One region of the Gemmobacter sp. LW-1 genome, then DNA from elsewhere that is predicted to be linked to it. Evidence: riboswitches for the same ligand, from Rfam matches in the RefSeq annotation. Region 1 holds a riboswitch; each other region holds the start of a gene.
The links. Region 1 has a riboswitch for cobalamin ahead of AO684_RS01725 (energy-coupling factor ABC transporter permease). Riboswitches for the same ligand answer to the same signal wherever they lie in the genome.

Region 1 (5,204 bases):
TCGAGTGGGTGGTCCGAGGAAAAATTGAGTTCATTCGGCAGGTAAAAGGATCAACCGATCAGGTCTTCCGTGGCCTAGCCGCGAGGTTCAACGCATTGTGTTCGGGCCAACAATTTTCGATCCCCTTAGTCGAGGATAGTGACGTTCTAAATGCTGCCGTTTGGTATCTCGAAAATGAAACAGATGGTGGATCAGTGGGCACTTGCTTCGCCGTCGCCGAGAACCTGTTTGTGACCTGCGCACATTGCCTCGGACCAAATCTGCGCATCTTCCCGCGACAAAGCCCGGCGTTCGCAATGGAAGCGGACGCGGTTGCCCGCGACGATCACAACGACCTTGCGCTAATTCGGCTACGAACTCGGTTGCCCGCATTCAATCCCGCAGCCACTCTGCAAATGGCCTCTACAGCCGAAGCTACCGCGCTCGGCATCCGATCTGCGGTGCAGGCTGCGGGCTATCCTTCGAATCTGGACAGCTCGTCCCTGACGATCCGCGACACTGAGGTAACCGGGTTCTCGCGGCAAACCTTCGACGGCACGCCCGCCACATCTGACAACGTGATCGCCTTGCTGTCGGGCACCTACGAAGGAATGAGTGGCGGCCCGGTGCTGTTTTCGGGAAAGGTCGTTGGCGTAATCGTCAGGGGACCAAATGATGATGACCGGACAATCCCCTTCCTCGCGGTCAAATCGGCATTTGTGGATGCGCTTATCGCATCGGTATAGCGCTCTCTCCGCGTCGGAGACGCGCGGTACCGCTCCGACGTGTCACGTGTCGCGCGATGCGAGTTTCGCCAGTGCTGACGCAGCAGCGTCGAGGCGCTGATACAGTCGCCAGCCCATGAACAGGGCGACGGCGGAGAACGGGGCGACGATCACCAAGGCCGACAGCAGGCACGCGTTCACGATCATCAGAACATCCCTCGAAGCTGTGCCTGCGAGATGACGTGACGCGGGCGCAGGTAACATAGCTGTCATAGACCTGCTTCAACGTGACCCCCTCGGTCACCTTCTGCTGGCGCTCTGCCTCCTGCTGCTTCTTCACCTCGCGAGGGTCAACCCCCATGCGCATCGACCGCAGGTGTTCGCGCGCCACCTCGCGGGCTTGGTCCACAGTGAAGACGCCGTAAGGCCCGATGGTGATGCGGGCAGCGGTCCCCACACCTCCGACGCGCCCCTGCACGATGAACGTCAGCTTGCGTGTGGGGGTCACGCGAAGGCCAAAGCCCTTCACGTCCGTGTCCCAGTGCAGTTCGTCAGCGGGTCCGGGCGTGACTTTGTCGATATACCCCTTCGTGAGCTTCAGGGGCGGGTGTTTGCGGGTCGGATCGGGCATGTCGGCAGCTCCTCATAAGCAGATCAACAGCACCAGCGGTCGTCCTGCGAAATGCTGCTTAGGGCTTATCACATCGGCCAAGCAACTGAAATCGCTTATTTTTCCGCAAGCTGTAGGGCTGCGTCAGGCTGCATAGGGCTGCGTCGGGTCGCGCTGCTGGATACTGTTAATCAATTGGTCGTAGGTTCGATCCCTACCGCCGGAGCCAAAAATCCCTAGGATTTCAGCTACATACAAAGCCCCCGCAAGGAGGCTTTTGTGGCTCTGAAGTCTGCGGAAGTTAGGCTTAAGGGCCTGCGGTGCCAGGCCAGCAGGATTGATGCCGTCGGGCGCGGTCACATCATCTGCGCCGTCAGATGCGGCTGTACGCGCCTCCAGCCTCCGGCCCCTCGCGCAAGATGCTCCGGAGTCCTCCCTGCGCCCATCGGCCCGGGGGTTGCCGGGGCCGTCCGGCGAGCTGTGCGTCAGAACAGGCTGCCCTGATCCGGCCCCTCCTCGCGGGAACGGGGCTTGCGGGGGGTGCGCAGGGGGCCTTCGGCGGATGGCGCCACGGAGGTGCCGGGGCCGGTCGTGACGCGGCCATCGCGGAACTCGATCTCCAGCGCGGCGGCCTCGCGGGCAAGTTCGGCACTGGTGATGACGGCGCCTCCGGCCCGTACGACGGCATAGCCCCGCGCCAGTGTCGCCTGATAGCCCAGCGTCTTCCGCATCCGCTCCAGCCCGTCCAGCCGTTCTGTGGCGCGGGCCAACCGTTGTGCAGGTGCGGTTTCCAGCCGGCTTGCCAGAACGCCCAGACGATCCCGGTCGCGGGCAATCTGGGTTTTGGCTCCGGACAGCAGACGCGCCAGCGCGGGCGCGAGCCGTGAGGCCCATTTATCGAGGCCCGCATGGCTACGCTCCTGCCGCCGCTCCATTGCCGTATCCGCGCGGGCAGTCAGCACCTGCAGCCGCTCGGCCCGGCCCGAGATCAGGGCGCGCAGCGCCTCGGGACGCAGGCGCCCGGCACGCGCCTCGTAGGCGCCCCGCTTGCGGGTGACCATCAGCCCCAGCGCACCGCCCAGCCGTTGCACCACCGCGTCGAATCGCTGGCCCGGCCCGCCCAGCAGCATGTCGAGCCGGGGCAGCGCCCGGCCCAGATCGGACAGCCGCACCCGCCGCCGCTCGGCCTCCTGCGCCATCGCCCGGCTGAGACGCGCCCCGAAGCCATCGACAGCGGCCAGCAGGTCCAGCCGCACCGGCACCGCCATCTCTGCGGCGGCGGTCGGCGTTGGCGCCCGGCGGTCAGCCGCGAAGTCGATCAGCGTGGTGTCGGTTTCGTGCCCCACGGCGGAAATCAGCGGAATGCGGCTGGCCGCCGCCGCCCGCACCACGATTTCCTCGTTGAATCCCCACAGATCCTCCAGAGAGCCACCGCCCCGCGCCACGATCAGCAGATCGGGCCGCGGCACCGGGCCGCCGGGTTCGATCGCGTTGAAGCCACGAATGGCCGCCGCCACCTCGGCTGCGCATTTCTCCCCCTGGACCGCCACCGGCCAGATCAGGACATGGCGGGGAAAGCGGTCGCGCAGCCGGTGCAGGATGTCGCGGATCACCGCACCCGAGGGCGATGTGACCACCCCGATCACGCCGGGCAGATAAGGGACAGGCTTTTTGCGCGCGGGGTCAAACAGCCCCTCGGCCTGCAAGGCGGCGCGGCGCTTTTCCAGCATGGCCATCAGGGCACCGGCCCCTGCGGGGGCCACATCCTCGACAATCAGCTGGTATTTCGACTGGCCCGGAAAGGTGGTCATCCGGCCGGTGGCCACGACCTCCATCCCCTCTTCAGGGCGCACCTGCATCCGTGCCACCTGCCCCTTCCAGGAGACGGCGGCAATGACCGAACGGTCATCCTTCAGGTCGAAATACATATGCCCCGAGGACGGGCGCGAGACTCGCCCGATCTCGCCCCGCACGCGGACAAGGCCAAATTCGCCTTCAATCATGCGTTTCACTGCGCCGGAAAGCTCCGACACGGTATATTCGGGCTGGTTGCCCTGCTGGGGCTGGGGGTCTTCGAACAGGTCCATGCCCCCGTTTTGCCCCAAGCCCGCGCGGCCCGCAACCGCCCCGGCCCCGCCCGCCCGTCGCAAAGCGCGCCAGACCGTCGCAAAGCCCGCTTGACGCAAGCGCCCTTTCGCCACAGAACGAGGCGGCAAGGTGTCCATCAGGTGCCAAGCACCGGACTCAATCGGGAACGGGGAAGGGCGAACCCAGTCAGGCGCCCAAAGCCCCGGCCGCCCCCGCGACTGTGAGCGGAGAGCGCCCCCATCCGCCACTGGTGTCCCTGCGGCACCGGGAAGGCCGGGACGCGCCACGACCCGCAAGCCAGGAGACCGGCCTTGCATGAACCGAAACCACGGCCGTCGGGTGTGACGGCCAGAGGAGACAGATCATGCATATCGAACCGGGCCTCGTTTCCGGGGCCAAGCTGATGCTTGGTGCCGCCACCGCCGCCACCGCCGGGCTTTACACGCTGAAAATCGCTTTTGCCGCGATCCGCGAACAGGGTGCAGTGTCACTGCTGGCGCGCAGCGTGCTGGCCACCGCCGCCACCTTCACCTTCTTCGAGGTGCTTCCCCATGTGCCCGTCGGCGTATCCGAGGTGCATCTCATCCTTGGATCGACCCTGTTCCTGCTGTTCGGCGCCGCTCCGGCGGCCATCGGGCTGGCGCTTGGCCTGCTGATCCAGGGGATGTTCTTCGCCCCCTTCGACCTGCCGCAATACGGGATGAACGTCACCACCCTGCTGGTGCCACTGTTCGGCCTTCAGGCACTGGCGCGGCGCGTCATCGCCCCCGGCACTGCCTATGTCGATCTGCGCTACGGGCAGGCGCTGGCGCTGTCGACCGCCTATCAGGCGGGCATCGTCGCCTGGGTCGCCTTCTGGGCTTTCTACGGCATGGGCTTCAGCGCCGAGGCCATGGCGCAGGTCTCGACCTTCGGGGCCGCCTACATGCTGGTCGTCGCGGTGGAACCGCTGGTGGATCTGGCTGTTCTGGCAGCCGCCAAGGCCATCAAGGGCCTTGCGGGTTCCGGCCTTGTGACCCAACGCCTGCACGCCGCCGCCTGATCTTTCTGCCGCCGCCCAAAGCCGGGCGGCGGCCTCTTTGACCGAGCGACCATGACCCTTCACCTCAGCCTCGTCGGAATTGGCAGCGGCAATCCCGACCACCTGACGCGCCAAGCCATCCGCGCGCTGAACCGCGCTGATCTGATCCTCTTGCCGCGCAAGGGCAGCGCGAAGGCCGATCTGGCCGACCTCCGGCGCGAGATCCTCGCCGAGGTGCTGGAAAACCCCGCGACCCGCATTGCCGAATTCGACTATCCGACGCGAGACGCCGCAACTGCCGATTACCGCCAAAGGGTCGAAGACTGGCATGATGCCATCGCCGCCCGCTGGGTGGACAGTATCGCGGCCCACCCCGGCGCGACGCGCGTCGCGCTGCTGGTCTGGGGTGACCCCTCGCTTTACGACAGCACCCTGCGCATCGCCACCCGGCTGAACCCGCGCCCGGACATCGAGGTCATCCCCGGCATTACCTCAATCCAGGCGCTGACCGCCGCCCAGGCCATCCCGCTGAACGAGATCGACGGCCCCGTCACCATCACCACCGGGCGCCAATTGCGCGAAACCGGCTTTCCGGCCGGCGTCGATACCTGTGTGGTGATGCTGGACGGCGAATGTTCCTTCCAGAGCCTGCCGCCGGAAGGCATACAGATCTGGTGGGCGGGCTATGCGGGTATGCACATCCAGATCACCGACAGCGGCCCGCTGGCTGACGCTGGCCCACGCATCATTGCCGCCCGCGCCGAAGCCCGCGCCGCACATG
Region 2 (5,204 bases), on a different contig from region 1:
CTGGCCGACCTGAAAGCGGATCACCAGCCCATCCTGCACCCGCGTCTGCGTGATGTAGATGCGGCCATCATCATTAATCCGGTTGATGAAGGCCTGCTGCGCCGCCTCATCCGCGCCTTTCAGCCGGAAGGTGAACAGTGACAGGACTGGCTCGGTCACGATCTCGAACCTCGGATCGGCGCGCAGCCGGTCTGCAAGCGCCTGCGACCAGCGCACATGGTTGCGGATGCGGGTGCGCAGCCCTTCCAGCCCGTAATGCCGCAGCACGAACCAGAGTTTCAGCGCACGGAAGCGGCGGCCCAGCGGAATCGACCATTCCGAATAATTGACGATCCCGTCCGCGCCATGGGTCTTGAGGTATTCCGGCCGGATCGCCAGCGTCCGCACCAGCGGTTCGGGGTCGCGCAGGAAATGCGCCGCGCAGTCGAATTGCACGCCCAGCCATTTATGCGGATTGAACACGATGGAATCGGCGCCTTCTATGCCGGTCCACAGCTCGCGGAACTCGGGGCAGATCATCGCGGCGCCTGCCCAGGCTGCATCGACATGGGTGTAAAGCCCGTGCGCTTTCGCAACCGCAAGCGTCGCCGCAACGTCGTCGCAGGCGCCGGTTCCGGTGCCTCCGGTGCAGGCGATCACCCCGCAGGGGTGCAACCCCGCCGCCAGATCGGCACGGATGGCGGCATCCAGCGCCGCCGGGTCCATGCTGCGCCGCGGGCCTTGCGTCGGGATGCGGACGAGGTTCGCGGCCCCGATGCCGGAAATCCAGATCGCCCGGTCGATGGAGGTATGCACCTCGCCCGAACAATAGACCCGCAGGTGCGGCTGGCCGCTCAGGCCCTGTTCATTGCCCGCCCAATCCAGTGCGCGCTCCCGCATCGTCAGCACAGCGGCGAGCGTGGCGGACGAGGCGCTGTCCTGAATGACCCCCTTGAATCCCTCTGGCAGACCAACCGACTGGCGCAGCCAGTCCATCATCACCGTCTCCATCTCGGTCGCGGCGGGCGAGGTCTGCCACAGCATGCATTGCGCGGCGACGGTGCTGGCCAGAAACTCGGCCAGCATCGAGGGCGGCGTGGCATTGGCCGGGAAATAGGCGAAGAAGCGCGGGTGCTGCCAATGTGTCATGCCGGGCATCACGATCTGTTCGAAATCGGCGAAGATTGCCTCCATCGCCTCGGGCATTTCCGGCGGGCAGGCGGGCAGGGCGGCGGCCACTTCGCCGGGACGGGTGCCGGCGCGGACCGGGCGCTCGCGCAGACCCTGATGATAGTGTGCGCCCCAATCGGCGATACGGGCGCCCCAGTGGGCGAAATCAGTCCAGTTCATCGGGGCTCCTTGGCCGTGGCTTCAGGGATGGCGCAGAGCTTACCGCATTGTGCCTGTGGGGCCGGGCTTTCCGGATCGTTCAGCCCGCATCCTGCGGCGTGGTCATCTGCGCTCCTCCCCCGGGTGGGCAAAGCTTTGCTGCTTGGCCCGGTCCCGTCAAGCAGGCTGGGTGCGTGCATGGTGCCACAGCGGACTGCGATCCGCCCGCCGCGCTGCGGCGCGGCCTTGACTCGCGCAGCCCCCGGACCCTAGATCGCACGACCAAGTTCCGGCCCGCCGGATGAAAAGGGAATACGGAGGAACGCCTGCGTTCTGGCCGTAGCTGCCCCCGCAACTGTCAGCGGTGAGCGACGTCGATCATGCCACTGGGGCGGCAAAGCCCCGGGAAGGCCGGCAACGCTACGACCCGCGAGCCAGGAGACCTGCTTGGAGGATCACCCTTTCCGGGCGCGAGGGGCGCCATGGAAGCGGCCTTAACCGCAGCGGTGACAGCAAGCACTGTCTGCGGAACCCTTTCCGCGACACATCGGGTCTGTCGGGCATTTGCCCGCGATTGGGAGAACGGAACATGGGTTCCAAACGCGTGTCGTATCTTGGTCTTCTGGCCACCACCTGCCTTCTGGTGCCGGGCGCTGCCGTGGCGCAGGAGGTCACCGAAATGGATGAGATCATCATTTCCGGCGGCCTGACCGGCATTGCCGCCAATGCCTATGGCCGGTCGGTCACCGTGCTGGATGGCGCCGAAATCGCGGATCGCGGCATCGCGACGGTGCAGGATGCCCTGCGCGCGCTGCCCGGGGTTTCCGTGACCGGCTCGGGCAGCACCTATACGCAGGTGCGTATCCGGGGCGGCGAGGCCAGCCATACGCTTGTGCTGATCGACGGGATCGAGGCCAGTGCCGGGTCCGATGAATATGTCTTCACCGGGCTGGAAGCCGCCGATATCGACCGGATCGAGGTGCTGCGCGGCCCGCAATCGGCTTCTTACGGCTCCAATGCCTCGACGGGGGTGATCAACATCATCACCAAAAAGGGCGATGAGGGCACGCATTACGGCGGCCGGATCGAGTTCGGCAACGGCACTGCCGCCTCGGCCTTCCTGTCGCAGCGCAGCGCGCGCGGCGGGCTCAAGCTGAGCCTCTCGGATCGTGATGACAAGGGCTATGACCAGTCCGGCGATGGCGGCGAGAAGGACGGTATCCGCCGCCGCACCCTGAACCTGTCGGGCGACTGGCAGGCGACCGAGGATCTGACGCTGGGCTTCACCCTGCGCCGCTCGAAAGAGCGCTACGACTATGATTCCGAAAACTGGGCCGCGACCGATGCCGACAGCTACGTCGTGGATGACCCGGCGCCCTACAGCAACCGCGATGAACAGACCGGCGCTTTGTGGGCGGAATTTTCGATGCTGGATGGCCGGATGACCCATCGGCTGGAATGGCAGAACACGCTGTTCAGGCAGAGCTTCAACGGCGGCCCGACCACGCGGGGTGAGACCGGGAAGCTGAAATACCGGCTCAGCTACGCGCTGGACGGACAGGCGGTGGAAGATGCGTCGCACCTGCTGAACCTGCTTGCGGAAAAGGAGGATGATGAATCCTCGGCGGCGCCGGGTTACAAGCGCGGCATGACCTCGGTCGCGCTGGAATATCGCGGCTTTCTTGACAACGGGCTGGACATCCAGGCTGGCATCCGGCGCGACAACAACAAGACCTTCGAGGATTTCACCAGCTGGAACATCGGTCTGTCGTGGCGCGTGCCGGATACCGGGCTGCGCGTCCATGCCTCGGCGGGCCGCGCCTCGGTCAACCCGTCCTATTACGAACTTTATGCCGATGACAGCTACACGCTGGGCAATCCCCGTCTGGCACCCGAACGCAACACCGGCTTCGATCTGGGGATCGAGACCGAGGTTCTGGGCGGTCGCGGCCTGATCGACATCACCTATTTCAACGAGAAGCTGGAAGACGAGATCACCTATGCCTATGGCGCGGCACCCGATGGCTCGGGCCGGGCGACCTATGTCAACCAATCGGGCAAAAGCCCGCGTCAGGGGATCGAGCTCAGCGGTCGCCTTCAAGCCACCGACGCGCTGTCTCTGGGGATGAACTACACCTATCTGGACGCAAAGAACCCCGACGGCTCGGTCGAGATCCTGCGCCCCCGGCACGAGCTTGGCCTGTCAGGCACCTGGCAGACCTTTGGCGGCCGCGGTTCGGTTACGGCGGACATCCGCTATGCGGCGGGGAATTACAGCACCGAATACTGGGGCGCCTTTGCAACCCGCAAGACCCCGGTCTGGACCACCGTGAATGTCGCCGCGCGCTATGATCTGACCGACAGCGTGCAGCTGACCGGGCGCGTCACCAACCTCTTTGACCGCAAGAATGTGGAAACCTGGGGTTATGCAACGCCCGGTCGCACCGCATGGCTGGGGCTGGAGGCGAAATGGTAAGGCAGCTTGCGCTGCTTTTGCTGCTGGCCGGTCCGGTAAGCACCGGGCCGGGGTTCGCCGCGCCGGAGGCCCCCCGGCGCGTCGTCTCGATCAATCTCTGTACCGATCAGCTTGCTATCCTCCTGGCCGCGCCGGGGCAGTTGATTTCCGTCTCCGATCTGGCGCAGGACCCGCGCTCCTCCACCATGGTCGAGGCGGCCATGGCCTATCCGGCCAATCAGGGTCAGGCCGAGGAGGTTTACCTGATGAAGCCCGATCTGGTTCTGGCCGGAGCCTATACGGCGCGTGCCACGGTATCGATGCTGGAAAGGCTGGGTATCCGCGTGGTCACCTTCCCGCCTGCGAGTTCCATCGCGGAGGTGCGGCAGGGCATGATCGAGATGGGCCGCGCTCTGGGCCGTGAGGCGGCGGCGCAGGCCATGCTGGAGGCATTCGATGCCCGTCTCGCGCGGCTGCCACCGGCCCCGCCGCAGCGCCCAACCGCCGCGACCTTTGCCGCCAACGGCTATGCCTCGGGCAGCCGGAGCCTGGCGGGCGAGATCATCGAACGCGCGGGCTATCACCATCTGGCCGAGGATCTGGGCATGCCCATGGGCGGCTTCCTGCCGCTGGAGGCGCTGATCATGGCCGACCCCGATCTGGTGATTGCGGGCGATCCCTATCCCGGCGCCTCGCGCGCCGAAGAGGTGCTGCACCACCCCGCGCTTGCCGCGCTGACCGGCGGGCAGACGGTGCTGGAGGAGAATGACTGGGTCTGTGGTCTGCCCGCGCTGCTGGATGCGACCGAACGGCTGGCCGCGACCCGCAAGGGGGTCGCGCCATGAGCTTTGCGCGGCTGCTGACCCTGCTCGCTGTGCTGGTTGCGCTGATGTTCCTCGCCTCGCTGGTGACGGGCGTTGCGGCGGCGGGTCCAGGGGAGTCCCTGCGCGCTCTGGTTTTTGGCGATGGCGGGCCGTTGACGCTGGTGATGCGGGAAATCCGGCTGCCGCGTGCGCTGCTCGCGGTGATGGTGGGGGTGAGTCTTGGCCTTTCGGGGGCGGCAATGCAGGGGCTCTTGCGCAATCCGCTGGCCGAACCCGGTCTTATCGGCGTTTCGGCCTCGGCGGCCCTCGGCGCGGTGCTGGCATTGCAGACCGGCTTTGCGGCCGCCTTCACCCTGGCACTGCCATTTTCGGCGCTGGCGGGGGCGCTGGCGGGAGTGTTGCTGATCCTGCTGCTGGCGGGCCGCAGCGGTGGCGCGCTGGCGCTGATCCTGGCGGGGGTGGCGCTGTCGGCGCTGGCCGCCGCGATGACCTCTCTGGTATTGAACCTGTCGCCCAACCCCTTTGCAGCCAATGAAATCGTGTTCTGGATGATGGGATCACTGGCTGACCGCAGCTTTGCCCATGTCTGGATCGCCCTTCCGATCATGGCGGCGGGC
Region 3 (5,204 bases), on a different contig from region 1:
ACAGGCGCGGGCCGGTGCCGCTGTGGTCGATCCGGCCCCGCACCTGAAAGGCGGTGTGCAGCAGATCCTCGTGCAGCACCTGATCGGGCGGACCATCCGCCAGCATCCGGCCGCCATGCAGGATCAGCATGCGTTCGGCAAATTCCGCCGCCAGCGGCAGATCGTGCAGCGTGGTCACCACCGTCAGGCCGAGATCGCGCAGCAGCCGCAACAGATCAAGCTGGTGGCGGATGTCCAGATGGTTGGTCGGCTCGTCCAGCACCAGAATGCGCGGCTCTTGCGCAAGGGCACGGGCAACCATGACCCGCTGCCTTTCGCCCCCGGACAGGGTGCCGAAACTGCGGTCTGCGAAGGCTGTCAGGTCCAGCCGGGCCATGGCGGCGTCGATGATGGCGCAGTCAGCCTCACCGGGCAGGGCGAGCCCGCTGCCCCAGCCCTTGCGATGCGGCAAGCGGCCCAAAGCCACGATCTGCCGCACGCTCAACGCGAAATCGGTGGGTTGTTCCTGCACCACGGCAGCCACGATGCGCGCGGCCTCGGGCGCCGACATCAGCCACAGGTCGCGGCCCGTAACCGATACCGCGCCGCGCCGGGGCGGCTGGTGGCGATAGATCAGCCGCAGAAGCGAGGTCTTGCCTGCCCCGTTCGCGCCGCAGATCGCCATGATCTGCCCCTGCGGAACGGCGAAGCTGATATCGGTCAGGATGTCGGGCCGGTCCTTCGGGCCCCAGCAGACCGAGCGGAACTCCAGCGCCGGGGTCATTGGATCGCCCCCGCCGCCGTGCGGATGACCGCAGCCGCAGGGCGCACGGTTCCGGCCACCAGCGCGTCGATATCCTGGCCATCTTCGACATCGCCAAACAGCCAGGTCTCGCCCGAGGCGACCCGCCAGGCCAGGGTGCAGGGCCGCTGGCAGCCTTCGACGCACAGCGTTCCCGACAGCTCGAACTCTGCCCCCACACCCGCCAGCGCCAGGGCGCCGCGCAGCTGGATCAACAGGTTCAGGCCGGGCCTGCATTCGCGCCCGACATGCGGGCAGGACTGGCAGACAAGCATCTGATGCGGCGCGGGGCGCGCGCCGGTTTCGGTGGAAAGCGCGGCCATCGGCCTGCGCGGGGATCTGTCCATACGATCTCCTTCCCGGGGCACCCCGCCCGGTGGTTGTTGCGGTTCTCGATGGCAGGTCTCCTGACTCGCGGGTCGCAGCTTGCCCCGCCTTCCCGGCCCCGCAGTTCGGGGTCCAGTGGCATTGGGGGTCGCTCGCCGCTTACAGTTGCGGGGGCAGTCACGGAATTGGCGCCTGATGGCTACACCGCACCGTGTTCCCTTTTCACCCGGCGTCGCATTTGCCGGGAACCATCGGCGGCCAGAAGCGCATGACTCGGCGCCGCCGTCAAGCCCGGGCACGACAAGCGGCACACCCTTGCCTGTCGGCGCGCCGGCGGCGATGATTGGCCGAGACACCCGGAAAGGCCCGCCGATGACCAAGCTGAAGCTGCGCATCCTGTTCGACACCGCCATGCTTGGCCCCGGCAAGGCCGAGCTGTTGCAGCGCATTGGCGAGACCGGCTCGATCGCCGCAGCCGGGCGGCAGATGCAGATGAGCTACAAGCGGGCCTGGTCGCTGGTGGAGGAAATGAACGCGGCTTTCCGTGAACCGCTGGTCAGCAGTGCGCGGGGCGGGGCGGGCGGCGGCGGGGCGCAGGTGACAGAGACCGGGCAAGAGGTGCTGCGCCGCTATCTTGCGGTATTGGAGGCCGCCGAACAGGCGGGGGCGGCAGAGGTGACCGCGCTGGAGGCCTTGCTTGCCCCTGCGACCAAGGTGGATATGTCTGAAGAAAAATAACGCTTGCGTGACCGGGAGGCGGCTGCCAGATATGTTTCCCGAAACATATCGGAGTCTCTCATGTCCCGCCGTCTTGCCCTTACGCTTGCTTTCGCCCTCGCTGCCAGCCCTGTCGCCGCCGAGGAGGTCGTGGTCTTCGCCGCCGCGTCGATGAAGAATGCGCTGGATGACCTGGCCGCGCAATGGCAGGCGGAAACCGGCAATCAGGTGGTGATCAGCTATGCGGGTTCGGGCAAGCTTGCGCAGCAGATCGTTGCCGGGGCGCCCGCCGACATCTTCGTGTCTGCCGCCCCGAACTGGATGGACGAGGTGCAGAACGCCGGGCTGGTCGTGGAGGGCACGCGCGAGGATCTGCTGGGCAATACGCTGGTGCTGATCGCGCATGGCAAGGATGCGGCGCCGGTTGAGATCGGGGCGGGCTTCGATCTGTCCGCGTTGCTGGGCGACGGGAAACTGGCGATGGCCATGGTCGATTCCGTGCCTGCCGGGCAATATGGCAAAGCCGCGCTGACGGCGCTGGGTCAGTGGGACAAGGTGGAACCCGCCGTCGCGCAATCCGACAACGTGCGCGCGGCGCTGGCACTGGTGTCCACCGGCGAGGCACCCTATGGCATCGTCTACGCTACCGATGCTGCCGCTGATGACAATGTGACCGTGGTCGGCACCTTCCCCGCCGACAGCTATCCGGCCATCGTCTATCCCGCTGCCCTCTTGACCGGGGCGGCAGATGCGGCGGACAAAGCCTTTTACGAGGCACTTTCGGGCGAGGCGGCGCATGCCGCCTTCAGAGCGCAGGGCTTCGCGATCCTGAAGTAAGGGCCCGACCGGCGGCATATGACAGACTGGCTATCCCCCGACGAATGGCGCGCCGTGGCGCTGTCACTGCGCGTCTCGCTCTGGGCCGTGGCCGCCAGCCTGCCCTTTGGAATTCTGACCGCCTATGCGCTGGCGCGGTGGGAATTTCGCGGCAAACAGGTGCTGAACGGCATCGTCCACCTGCCGCTGATCCTGCCGCCAGTGGTGACGGGCTATCTGCTGTTGCTGACGTTCGGGCGCAAGGGCGCGGTGGGCCAGATCCTCGACCAATGGTTCGGCATCGTGCTGGCCTTCCGCTGGACCGGCGCGGCGCTGGCCGCCGCCGTGATGGCTTTCCCGCTGATGGTGCGGGCCATCCGGCTGGCGGTGGAGGCGGTGGACCCCAAGCTGGAACAGGCAGCAGGCACGCTGGGTGCCTCGCGCCCTTGGGTGTTCCTGACCGTGACGCTGCCGCTGATCCTGCCCGGCGTTCTGGCGGGCACGATCCTTGCCTTCGCCAAGGCGATGGGCGAATTCGGCGCCACCATCACCTTCGTGTCAAACATCCCTGGCCAGACGCAGACACTGCCTTCCGCCATCTATGCCTTTCTGCAAGTGCCCGGCGGAGAGAAGGAGGCCGCGCGTCTGGTGCTGGTGGCGGTGGGCATCGCCATGGCCGCACTGATGCTGTCGGAATGGATCAGCCGGGCCGTCGCGCGCAGGATCGCGGGGACATGACGCTGTCGGTGAACCTGTCCCATCGCTTTGGCGACTTCACGCTGGATGTGGCGTTCGAAGCACCGCCGGGTGTGACGGTGTTGTTCGGACGTTCCGGCTCCGGCAAGACGACGGTGGTGAATGCTGTTGCGGGTCTCTTGCGCCCTGACCACGGTCGCATCATCGCAGGGGGCGAGGTCTTGCTGGATACCGAAACCCGCACCTTCCTGCCGCCACATCGGCGCAGGGTGGGGTATGTGTTTCAGGACGCCCGGCTGTTCCCGCATCTGACCGTGCGGCAGAACCTGCTATATGGCCGCTGGTTCGCGCACCGCCGGGGACCGGATAATTTCGCCCGCGTGGTCGATATGCTGGGGATCGGCCCCTTGCTCGCCCGGCGTCCCGCCGCGCTGTCAGGGGGCGAGAAAAGCCGTGTCGCCCTGGGCCGTGCCATCCTGTCGGAACCGCGCCTTCTGCTGATGGACGAGCCGCTTGCGGCGCTGGACGAGGCGCGCAAGGCCGAAATCCTGCCCTATCTGGAGCGGCTGCGGGATGAGTTGCATCTGCCCATCCTCTACGTCAGCCATTCCATGCCCGAGGTGGCGCGGCTGGCCACCACGCTGGTGCTGATCGAGGCGGGCCGCGTGGCCGCCGCAGGCCCGGCCACCGAACTCCTGTCCGACCCCGCTGCCGCATCTGCGCTGGGACTGCGCGAGGCCGGGGCGATCCTCTCCGCACGGCTGGCGGTGCCGGACGAGGACGGGCTCAGCCGTCTGGACTGTAGCGCAGGTCCGCTGTGGTTGCCGCGCGTGGCGGGCCGGGCGGGCGACAGTTTTCGCCTGCGCATCCTCGCACAGGATGTCATGCTGGCGACCAGCCGCCCCAAAGGGATTTCGGCGCTGAACATCCTGCCAGCCGTTGTGCGGGAGGTCAGGCTGGGCGAAGGCCCGGGTGCGCTGGTGCAGCTGGAGGCGGGGGACGAGATGCTGCTGGCCCGGATCACCCGCCGCTCTGCCGCCGCACTGGAGCTGAAGCCCGGTCAGCAGATTCATGCTGTGCTGAAGGCGGTCTCTGTCGCGCAGGAAAACGTGGGCCATGGCAGACCCGGCGCGGACAGTCCCTAATCCAGCATCATCGCCGAGGCGAGGATGACCGCATGCGTGCGGTTGCGTGCGTTCAGCTTGGCGCAGATCGACTTGACGTGCATCTTCACCGTCACCTCGCTGAGCCCCATGCGCAGGGCAATTTCCTTGTTCATCAGCCCGTCGCGCAGAAAGCCCAGAGTCTCGCGTTCGCGCGGCGTCAGATCGGGTTGCCAGGGCCGGGGGGCAACCGGATCGAAGCCCTCGGGCAGATAGATCTCGCCCCCCAGAATGCGATGGATCGCGGCCGCCAGCTCCTGCGCCGGTGTGCTTTTGGGAATGAAACCGCTGGCCCCGCGCGCCAGCGCGGCAGTCACCATCTCGGGTTGCGCCTGACCGGAGAAAACCGCGAGGCGCCCGCCCGCATTTTCCGCAATCAGTGCCGCCACGGAATCCATGCCGTGAACGCCGGGCATCGAAAGATCCAGAAGCACCAGCGAAAAGCAGCCATGGCGGGCGATGGCCGTGCGGGCCGTCTCGAAGCTTTCGACGGCCACGACCTCGTCAAAGCCCTGCGCGCGCAAATGCGTGGCAACGAGATCCCGGATCAATTGGTGATCGTCGGCAATAAGCAGGCTCACGCGCGGCGTTTCAGCCAAGACAGCTCCTCCTGATTACTGCGCAGCAGTGTCAACCGCCTAATATCCGGCTGGCGGCTTGCCCGGTGGAGTATCTGCCTTTTGCGCGGTCTCCGCAAGCAAGGC

Region 2: another riboswitch for cobalamin. It lies ahead of AO684_RS03275 (TonB-dependent siderophore receptor); the one in region 1 lies ahead of AO684_RS01725 (energy-coupling factor ABC transporter permease).
Region 3: another riboswitch for cobalamin. It lies ahead of AO684_RS06270 (DUF1636 family protein); the one in region 1 lies ahead of AO684_RS01725 (energy-coupling factor ABC transporter permease).

Annotation. Positions count from the first base shown of each region.
Region 1 is NZ_LJSC01000011.1:32,085-37,288, reverse strand. Features, by position in the region: gene AO684_RS01735 (reverse transcriptase domain-containing protein) at 1-725, shown strand, start outside; gene AO684_RS22130 (hypothetical protein) at 768-911, opposite strand; partial or broken gene AO684_RS22555 (Arm DNA-binding domain-containing protein) at 1,042-1,335, opposite strand; gene xseA (exodeoxyribonuclease VII large subunit) at 1,800-3,401, opposite strand; cobalamin riboswitch at 3,513-3,731, shown strand; gene AO684_RS01725 (energy-coupling factor ABC transporter permease) at 3,767-4,444, shown strand; gene cobF (precorrin-6A synthase (deacetylating)) at 4,496-5,204, shown strand, end outside.
Region 2 is NZ_LJSC01000022.1:41,580-46,783, forward strand. Features, by position in the region: gene AO684_RS03270 (pyridoxal-dependent decarboxylase) at 1-1,329, opposite strand, end outside; cobalamin riboswitch at 1,576-1,774, shown strand; gene AO684_RS03275 (TonB-dependent siderophore receptor) at 1,898-3,784, shown strand; gene AO684_RS03280 (ABC transporter substrate-binding protein) at 3,778-4,608, shown strand; partial or broken gene AO684_RS03285 (iron ABC transporter permease) at 4,605-5,204, shown strand, end outside.
Region 3 is NZ_LJSC01000031.1:28,842-34,045, forward strand. Features, by position in the region: gene AO684_RS06265 (ABC transporter ATP-binding protein) at 1-763, opposite strand, end outside; gene AO684_RS06270 (DUF1636 family protein) at 760-1,128, opposite strand; cobalamin riboswitch at 1,161-1,376, opposite strand; gene AO684_RS06275 (hypothetical protein) at 1,481-1,846, shown strand; gene modA (molybdate ABC transporter substrate-binding protein) at 1,907-2,662, shown strand; gene modB (molybdate ABC transporter permease subunit) at 2,681-3,379, shown strand; gene modC (molybdenum ABC transporter ATP-binding protein) at 3,376-4,482, shown strand; gene AO684_RS06295 (response regulator transcription factor) at 4,479-5,099, opposite strand; gene AO684_RS06300 (response regulator) at 5,139-5,204, opposite strand, start outside.